DNA from 3 places in the Bacillus sp. 1A genome. Region 1 is predicted to be linked to each of the others. Evidence: predicted binding sites of a transcription regulator. Region 1 holds the regulator's gene; each other region holds the start of a gene.

Region 1 (3,292 bases):
TGCGAATTTCTTTTTCGGGCTGCAATGGATATTCATCCCATAACTCATTTAAAACTCGCTTAGAAGATGTTAAGTTTGCTTGTTCTTGATCATAATAACCAACAGATACATTGGATCCGAAAGAAACATCACCATTTAATAGTGGTAACTTATTCACAAGTGATTTTAATAATGTGGATTTCCCAATTCCGTTTGGACCAACTAAAGCAACGCTATCCCCGCGAGTTAAGCGCATAGTTACATGTTCAATAATCGGATCATCATCATAGCCGATAGTTGCATCCTTTACTTGTAAAACATCATTTCCACTTTGTTTTTCGATATCGAAGTGGAAGGATGCTGACTTAGAATCACCTAATGGTCTAGTCAATAATTCCATTCTATCTAATTGTTTACGACGGCTTTGAGCACGTTTTGTCGTAGATGCGCGCGCTATATTTTTTTGAACGAAATCCTCAAGCTTAGCGATTTCATCTTGTTGTTTTTCATAACGTTTCATGTCTTGCTCGTATAATGCTGATTTTAAGTCTAAATATTTACTGTAGTTACCAACAAATCGTCTGCTTTCTTTATTCGAAATTTCATATACTTGTGTAACGAGTTTATCCAAGAAATAACGGTCATGGGAAACGATTAGTATTGCGCCAGGATAGCCTTGTAAATATTGTTCAAGCCATGTTAATGTTTCGATGTCTAAATGGTTTGTAGGCTCGTCCAAAATAAGTAGGTCTGGTTTCGTTAATAATAATTTACCGAGAGCTAATCTTGTTTTTTGTCCACCACTTAATGTAGAAATCGTCGTCTGGTGCGTTTCAACTGGGAAGCCAAGACCACTTAAAATGGAGCGAATATCTGCTTCATATTGATATCCACCTTGATCTTTATAATCTAATTGCAATTGGTCATAATCAGCTAATAATCTTTCATATGTAGCCTCGTTTGAAAAGTTTTCTTCTTTTCCCATCTCTTGCTCTAGCCTTCGAAGTTTTGTCTCCATTTGCTGCAAGTGTGTAAAGACGGTTAACATTTCATCCCAAATTGTTAAAGATGTTTCTAACCCGGTATTTTGAGCTAAATATCCGATTGAGACATCTTTTGGTTTTATAATTTCGCCACCATCATGAGATAGCTCACCAGCTATTATTTTTAATAATGTAGATTTTCCGGCCCCATTTCGTCCGACTAATGCGATACGATCTTTCGTTTGAACTTCCAATTTTATGTTTGCAAGAATCGTTTCTGCACCGTATAATTTCGTAAGCGCGTTTACTTGTAATAAAATCAATGTTTTCACCTCAAATAATTTCTTAACTTTGCCATGTTTATATTTCTCAATCATACTAAAAATAGTGTATAGTTTAAAATAAAGAGAGAATACTTCTTCTCTTTATTATACAGGGAAATTCATGAGTGCTAAACTTCTGTATTTGATTCAAGTATATGAATAAAGATAGGAAGAGAGGAGAGGTTATATGGAGCAGCAAAAAATTCCACAGGCCACTGCCAAACGATTGCCTCTATACTATCGATTTATCCAAAACTTATCTCTTTCTGGTAAGCAACGTGTTTCATCAGCCGAATTGAGTGAAGCGGTAAAAGTTGATTCCGCAACGATTCGAAGAGATTTTTCATATTTTGGAGCGTTAGGGAAAAAAGGTTATGGATATAACGTAAATTATTTATTATCATTTTTCCGTGAAACACTCGACCAAGATGATATAACACGTGTAGCACTTATTGGAGTAGGTAATTTAGGGACCGCTTTCTTACATTATAATTTCACGAAAAACAATAATACAAAAATTGAAATGGCGTTTGATGTTAGTGAAGAGAAAGTCGGGACAGAAATCGGGGGCATTCCTGTATATCATTTAGATGAATTAGAAGAACGTTTATCAACTGATATACAAGTGGCAATATTAACAGTACCCGCTACAGTAGCACAATCTGTAGCAGATAGATTGGCAGAAACGAACGTGCATGGTATTTTAAATTTCACACCAGCGCGCTTAAATGTGTCAGATAATATAAGAATTCACCATATTGATTTAGCGGTAGAGTTACAAACACTTGTTTACTTTTTAAAGAATTATCCACAATAAAACGCAGAGGAAGCGACCTCTGCGTTTTATTATTGTTTTTTCTTTGTGAATTTAACTAAGATAAGGCGAAGTGCCAAATTAAAATCAATTGTTGCCATAACTGCAAATAGTATTGTCCACATATTCCAGATTGTATCTGTTACGTTCGTAATGGCGAAGCGTGTAAAGATACATCCTAGAAGGAAGTACAATGCAGCCATGAACAATGGTGAGTTCCTCATACTAAAAATCCTCCGATAAAGCCTTGCATTTTTTCAGCTTCTTTAATCATTTCTTGAATTTGTTCATTGCTCATTAAAACTTGAGCAACTGCAACTAATGTATTCATTGCAACATGAGCTGCGATAGGGACGATAATACGCTTCGTTTTTACATATAAAAAGGCGAATACGAGTCCCATAGAAGTGTATACCAATAAGTGAGTGAAATCAAAATGAATTGCTGCGAATACAAGAGAACTAATGATAGCAGCAATAAAGAAGTTAAACTTCTTATAAAGTGTACCAAATAAAATTTTTCTAAATACGATTTCTTCCAAAATAGGTCCTATTATAGAGATAACGATAAGGAACCAAGGTGTCGTTCTTGCGATATCCATAAGTCTTGCTGTATTTTCTGATCCAGGTTTAATTCCTAATACACGCATTTCTATCATACCGGCAATACTTTGTGAGAAAAATGCTAGGAAGAACCCGATAAAAATCCAACCAATCGTAGCTGGAACAGTAGAGCGCATTGTATCTAAACGTCTGTCACGAATATCTGTTCTAAGTAACCAAAGTACGATACATAATGCAATAAAGAAGCTAATGATTGCCCAGTGGCCAGTTATGAGTTGAAATTTCTCTTCTCTAGTAAATCCCCTGTTATCATAAAGTCCAGTTTTCAGAAGAAGTGGTAATCCAGCAATGGATGATAACTGCATTAAAATGTATGTAACGATAACCCACCAATATTGTTTTTTCAAATGGTTTAACCATCCTTTCTAACTCTAGTGTATGAGATAAGGTAGGATAACATGTAAATATGCTACCTACGATATAAACCTCGCTTAAATTATGTTTTTTTCGTAAATCCTTATTTGAAATTATAATAGAAGACAGGAGAAAGTTGTGTGTATAGCGAAAACAATTTAGGGTGTCCTTTCATATTGTAACATACGATTAGTGGAAACAACGATTCATATAGTA
Region 2 (3,292 bases), 220 kb from region 1:
GATACTAAGTTACGTACTTGTACGTCATCTTCTTTACCAAGTGCTTTTGGAATAATAGAGAATGTATTAGAAATACCATCTTGTGCATCTTCATATGGTAATTTAGCTACAGATAATAATGAAGCTAATGCACCTTTTGTATCACGACCATGCATTGGGTTCGCACCTGGTGCAAATGGTTCTCCAGTACGGCGACCATCTGGAGTGTTACCAGTTTTCTTACCGTATACAACGTTAGATGTGATTGTTAAGATCGACATTGTATGAACAGAATTTCTGTATGTTTTATGTTTACGAAGTTTATTCATAAATGTTTTTACAAGATTTACAGCGATTTCATCTACACGGTCATCATTGTTACCGTATTTAGGGAAATCTCCTTCGATTTCAAAGTCAACTGCAATACCGTTTTCATCACGAATTGGTTTTACTTTTGCGTGTTTAATTGCACTTAAAGAGTCTGCTACTACAGATAGACCCGCGATACCTGTTGCCATTGTACGAAGAACATTTGTATCATGAAGTGCCATTTCAATACGTTCGTAGCTATATTTATCATGCATGTAATGAATAACATTTAATGTGTTTAAATATAGACCTGCTAACCATTCCATTGTCATATCAAACTTACGCATAACTTCTTCATAATCTAATACTTCAGAAGTAATCGGTGCGTACTCAGGACCAACTTGTGCTTTAGATTTTTCATCTTTACCACCGTTAATCGCATATAGTAATGCTTTTGCTAAGTTTGCACGTGCGCCGAAGAACTGCATTTGTTTACCAATTCTCATTGCAGATACACAACAAGCAATTCCGTAGTCATCGCCGTAGTCAGCACGCATAATGTCATCATTTTCATATTGAATTGCTGATGTTTTAATAGACATTTTCGCACAGTAGTTTTTAAAGTTCTGCGGTAATTGTTTAGACCAAAGAACTGTTAAGTTTGGTTCTGGAGCTGGTCCTAAATTATCTAATGTATGCAAGAAACGGAATGAGTTCTTTGTTACTAATGGACGACCATCTAATGCCATACCACCGATAGACTCAGTTACCCAAGTTGGGTCACCAGAGAATAATTCATTATAATCAGGTGTTCTTGCAAATTTCACAAGACGTAATTTCATAATGAAGTGATCCACAATTTCTTGTACTTCTTCTTCTGTTAAAGTACCATTTGCTAAATCTCTTTCAATATAAATATCTAAGAATGTAGAAGTACGTCCAAGACTCATTGCAGCTCCATTTTGCTCTTTAATCGCTGCTAGATATGCGAAGTATAACCATTGGAATGCTTCTTGTGTGTTTGTTGCTGGCTTAGAAATATCAAAGCCATGAGAAGCAGCCATTTGTTTTAACTCTTGAAGTGCACGCATTTGCTCAGATAACTCTTCGCGTAAACGCATTGTATCTTCGCTCATTACACCGCCAGTTAAATTCAAATCAGCTTTTTTTACTTCAATTAAATGATCAATACCATATAATGCTACGCGTCGGTAGTCACCGATAATACGTCCACGTCCGTATGCATCTGGAAGGCCAGTAATTACACCTGATTTACGAGCCGCTTTCATTTCTGGTGTGTATGCATCAAATACACCCTGATTATGCGTTTTTCTCCAGTCTCTGAAAATACGACTAAGTTCTTTATCCATTTCGTATCCATAAGATTCACAAGCTTGTTCCGCCATACGAATACCACCATATGGTTGTAAAGAACGTTTAAATGGTTTTTCAGTTTGGAAACCGACTACTTTTTCAATATCTTTATTTAAATATCCTGGTTCATGTGATGTAATAGAAGAAACAATTTTTGTATCCATATCAAGAACGCCACCGTTTTCACGTTCTTTCGTTGTTAAATCCATTACTTGATCCCAAAGTTGTTTCGTTGCTTCAGTTGCTCCCGCTAAGAAAGATTCGTCTCCTTCGAAAACGTTTACATTATTTAAAATGAAATCGCGAACATCAATCTCTGCTTTCCATTTTTCACCTTTAAAGTTTTCCCATGCGTTTTTAACATTTTCTAATACTTGAGTCATCCTAATCTCCTCCATTTTTGATTAGTACAGGACTAAGATTTTTTATATAACAGCTTACACACTTAGAATACTACTTTTTTGCTAAAGTGAACGAAATAGTTGTGACATGTTTGTGAAATGTTGAGCAAACTACTATATGTATAGTGTTAACTTCACTTAAAAGTCTTTATAATTAACCCTTTCCTTAATTGTATTTTTTTGGTATCCTTATATACGAATCCTATTTTGTAATATAAGAACAATACCCATTGTAGAGCTGTAATACTCTTATCTCCTAATCTGTTATAGTTTTTATAACAGAACAAAAAAAGTGTACATATGTTGTACACTTTTTTTGTTACTACTCTAAAACATCTCTTTTTCTATTCCCATCATAGAATCCACCACGGCTACCTTCTAATACAATTAATTGCTCTAATCCTTCTATATGATCACCTATAATTCGCAAGACAGCTGGAGGATGACCTATTTTTGCAAAATGTTCACTGGGACGAATGCGGTTCATCTTATCGACCTCTACACGACTTACACACGCAATTTCGAATCCTGAAAGAATAGCTTTCACTTGCGCTACGCAAGGTGACAATAAAGACCTATACCCAATTGATTTCAAACACTTCTGGCTAAACGCATTAGGTACAGCGATAAGAGATCCTACTCCTAAATCTTTTCTATCACAAGCTAAATTTAATGCATATTTAAATGCAGTTACAAGATGAAGCGGTACTCTTAAATCTAAATAATGATTTAGATCATTTAATGCGACATCCATTCCATCTGCAATAGCTTTTGCAAATGGATATAGCTCACTAGCTGGAATAACAAAATCACCGTCTATAAATAATACAATTTCTCCTTTGGCAAAATAAGTTCCAAGTGAACGCCCCACATCGTTGCCAAGTGCTTCTTTATATACAATTGTTGTTGCTCCCTTGTCTTTTGCAATCGTTGCTGTTTTATCAGACGAACCATTTACAACAACGATAATTTCAAAAGGTTCAATTTTGCGAAGCTCTTCTATAACATTTCCAATTGTTTTCTCTTCATCTTGTACAGGAATAATGACCGATAATTGTTTTCCTTTATACAACTTAGATGTAACGCCCCATCCTTGATAAAAATCTTCGAAACTTAAAGTATGATAGACACACTCTCTTTTCCTATTTCCATCATAATACCCTCCGCGCTCATCACTGCCTACTATTCGCTCCGCTACAGCTTCTATATGATCACCTATCATCCGTTTT
Region 3 (3,292 bases), 4.1 Mb from region 1:
GCAAAAGAATTAGTAAATGAAATACCGAATTCATACTCTCCAAGTCAGTTTGCGAATGAAGCAAACCCGCGTGCTTATTTCAAAACATTAGGACCTGAACTTTGGTTGGCACTTAACGGAGAGATTAACATATTTGTTGCAGGAGCAGGAACTGGTGGTACATTCATGGGGACTGCATCTTATTTGAAAGAAAAAAATATAGATATAAAAACGGTTATTGTCGAACCAGAAGGATCTATTTTAAATGGTGGTAAAGCTGGTTCGCATGAAACAGAAGGGATTGGCCTTGAATTTATCCCGCCATTTTTGAAAACATCTTATTTTGATGAAATTCATACAATTTCTGATCGAAATGCATTTTTACGAGTGAAGGAATTAGCGCAAAAAGAAGGACTGCTCGTTGGGAGCTCTTCCGGAGCAGCATTTCATGCAAGTTTACTTGAAGCAGAGAAAGCGGCGCCAGGTACAAATATTGTAACGATTTTTCCTGATAGTAGTGAGCGCTATTTAAGTAAAGACATATACAAAGGATGGGAATAAAAAATGAGAGCAAAGACAAAGTTAATTCATGGTATTCGCATAGGAGAACCTTCAACTGGATCTGTAAATGTACCGATTTATCAAACAAGTACGTACAAACAAGAAGCAGTTGGTAAGCATCAAGGATATGAATATTCACGTACAGGCAACCCAACACGTGCAGCTTTAGAAGAAATGATTGCAGTATTAGAAAACGGTCATGCTGGTTTTGCATTTGGTTCAGGAATGGCTGCTATTACAGCTACAATTATGTTGTTCTCAAAAGGTGACCACGTTATTTTAACAGATGATGTGTATGGTGGAACGTACCGCGTTATCACGAAAGTATTAAATCGCTTCGGTATTGAGCATACATTTGTAGATACAACAAACCTAGAGGAAGTTGTAGAAGCGATTCGTCCAAATACGAAAGCGATTTATGTGGAAACACCAACGAACCCATTACTGAAAATTACTGATATTAAGAAAATATCTACTCTTGCTAAAGAGAAAGATTTATTAACAATTATCGATAACACATTCATGACGCCATATTGGCAGTCGCCGATTACTTTAGGAGCAGACATTGTACTTCATAGTGCAACGAAATATTTAGGAGGTCATAGTGACGTAGTTGCAGGCCTAGTAGTTGTAAATAGCCCGCAATTAGCAGAAGACCTTCACTTTGTACAAAACTCAACAGGAGGCATTCTTGGCCCACAAGATAGCTTCTTACTACTTCGTGGTTTAAAAACATTAGGAATTCGAATGGAAGAGCATGAAACGAATTCACGTGCAATTGCTGAGTTTTTAAATAACCATCCAAAAGTAAATAAAGTATATTACCCAGGTCTTGCATCACATCAAAACCATGAACTAGCGACAGAACAAGCAAATGGATTTGGTGCTATTATCTCATTTGATGTAGATAGTGAAGAAACATTAAATAAAGTACTAGAGAACTTACAATACTTTACACTTGCTGAAAGTTTAGGGGCAGTAGAAAGTTTAATTTCTATCCCATCTCAAATGACACATGCATCAATCCCAGCAGATCGTCGTAAAGAGCTAGGAATTACAGATACATTAATTCGTATTTCTGTCGGTATTGAAGACGGTGAAGATTTAATTGAAGATCTAGCACAAGCGTTAGCATAATAAAAATGCACTGCTCATATAGGCAGTGCATTTTTATTACATTATTTTTGTGAAAAACTTCACAAAATAGACATACACAAATGAAATAATTTCATGTATATTAAGTTCATGAAGTGTTACTCACGAACAAACTTGTGAAATATTTCACAAACAATGAGGTTCATGTAGGAAAGCAACTCTATTTTTTTTGCGCTAATCGAGACTCATTATGACCTATAGGGTCTTATTTAGTCCATGATAGCAGAATAGGAGGAATTTACATGGTAGTCAAAGAGAAAGTTGTAAATGAAATGCAGGAAGTAAAAGAGATGATTGATACGTTAGTGAATAACGGTCGAAAGGCTTTACAAGCATTAGAAAGTTTTACACAAGAGCAAATTGACAACATTGTTCATGAAATGGCATTAGCAGGTGTGGATCAACATATGCCACTTGCAAAGTTGGCTGTTGAAGAAACAGGTCGTGGTGTATATGAAGATAAATGCATTAAAAATATTTTTGCTACTGAATATATTTGGCATAGCATAAAGAAAGATAAAACAGTAGGGATTATTCACGAAGATCCTCATGAAGAAATAATAGAAATTGCGGAACCTGTCGGAGTAGTAGCTGGGGTAACGCCAGTAACGAATCCAACGTCGACAACAATGTTTAAAGCATTAATCGCGATGAAAACGAGAAATCCAATTATTTTCGCATTTCATCCTTCAGCACAAAACTGTTCCATTGCAGCGGCGAAAACAGTATATGATGCAGCGGTGAAGGCCGGGGCACCAAAACATTGTATTCAGTGGATTGAAAGACCTTCTGTCGAAGCAACGAAACAATTAATGAACCATGAAGGTGTTGCGCTTGTTTTGGCAACTGGAGGAGCAGGTATGGTGAAATCAGCTTATTCTACTGGAAAACCAGCGCTAGGTGTAGGTCCTGGTAATGTACCATGCTATATAGAGAAATCAGCGCATATAAAACGAGCTGTTAATGATTTAATTTTATCAAAAACATTTGATAACGGTATGATTTGTGCATCAGAACAAGCAATCATTGTAGACAAGGAAATTTATGATGATGTGAAAAAAGAAATGATTGCAAACAATTGTTACTTTGTAACAGAAGAAGAGAGAAGAAAATTAGAAAAGCTTGTTATTAATGAAAATACATGTGCAGTAAATAGTGATATTGTAGGGAAATCAGCACAGTACATTGCCGCATTAGTTGGAATTACTGTGCCTGAAAATACAAAAATGCTTGTAGCTGAAATACAAGGTATCGGAGGAGCATATCCACTATCTCGTGAGAAACTGAGTCCAGTATTAGCTTGTGTAAAAGCAAATTCACTAGAAGAGGGACTTACATATTGCGAAGACATGTTAGACCTTGGTGGTTTAGGACATTCAGCAGTCATTCATTCTACAAATAAAGAAGTACAAAAACAATTTGGATTACGTATGAAAGCTTGCCGTCTTATTGTAAACGCCCCTTCATCACAAGGTGGAATCGGTGACATATATAATGGATTTATTCCATCACTTACGCTCGGTTGCGGCTCGTATGGGAAAAACTCAGTTTCTCAAAACGTAACAGCGACGCATTTATTAAATATAAAAAGGTTGGC

What was found. The regulator Rex, encoded in region 1, represses fermentation and respiration genes when NADH is low (regulators of the CRP and FNR family bind a similar motif). The targets are predictions, from matches to a motif close to TTGTGAAATATTTCACAA.
Region 2: a site for Rex is predicted at 2,156-2,173, ahead of pflB (formate C-acetyltransferase). Genes of this name have one in related genera too.
Region 3: a site for Rex is predicted at 1,810-1,827, ahead of adhE (bifunctional acetaldehyde-CoA/alcohol dehydrogenase). Genes of this name have one in related genera too.

What each region holds. Positions count from the first base shown of each region.
Region 1 is NZ_JBQYLZ010000001.1:6,303,908-6,307,199, reverse strand. It holds gene ACUN0F_RS32165 (ABC-F family ATP-binding cassette domain-containing protein) at 1-1,285, opposite strand, end outside; gene ACUN0F_RS32160 (redox-sensing transcriptional repressor Rex) at 1,473-2,102, shown strand; gene ACUN0F_RS32155 (YdiK family protein) at 2,132-2,323, opposite strand; gene ACUN0F_RS32150 (CPBP family intramembrane glutamic endopeptidase) at 2,320-3,069, opposite strand.
Region 2 is NZ_JBQYLZ010000001.1:6,080,570-6,083,861, forward strand. It holds gene pflB (formate C-acetyltransferase) at 1-2,045, opposite strand, end outside; gene ACUN0F_RS31160 (glycosyltransferase family 2 protein) at 2,386-3,292, opposite strand, start outside.
Region 3 is NZ_JBQYLZ010000001.1:2,212,703-2,215,994, forward strand. It holds gene ACUN0F_RS11135 (O-acetylserine dependent cystathionine beta-synthase) at 1-540, shown strand, start outside; gene ACUN0F_RS11140 (bifunctional cystathionine gamma-lyase/homocysteine desulfhydrase) at 544-1,677, shown strand; gene adhE (bifunctional acetaldehyde-CoA/alcohol dehydrogenase) at 1,938-3,292, shown strand, end outside.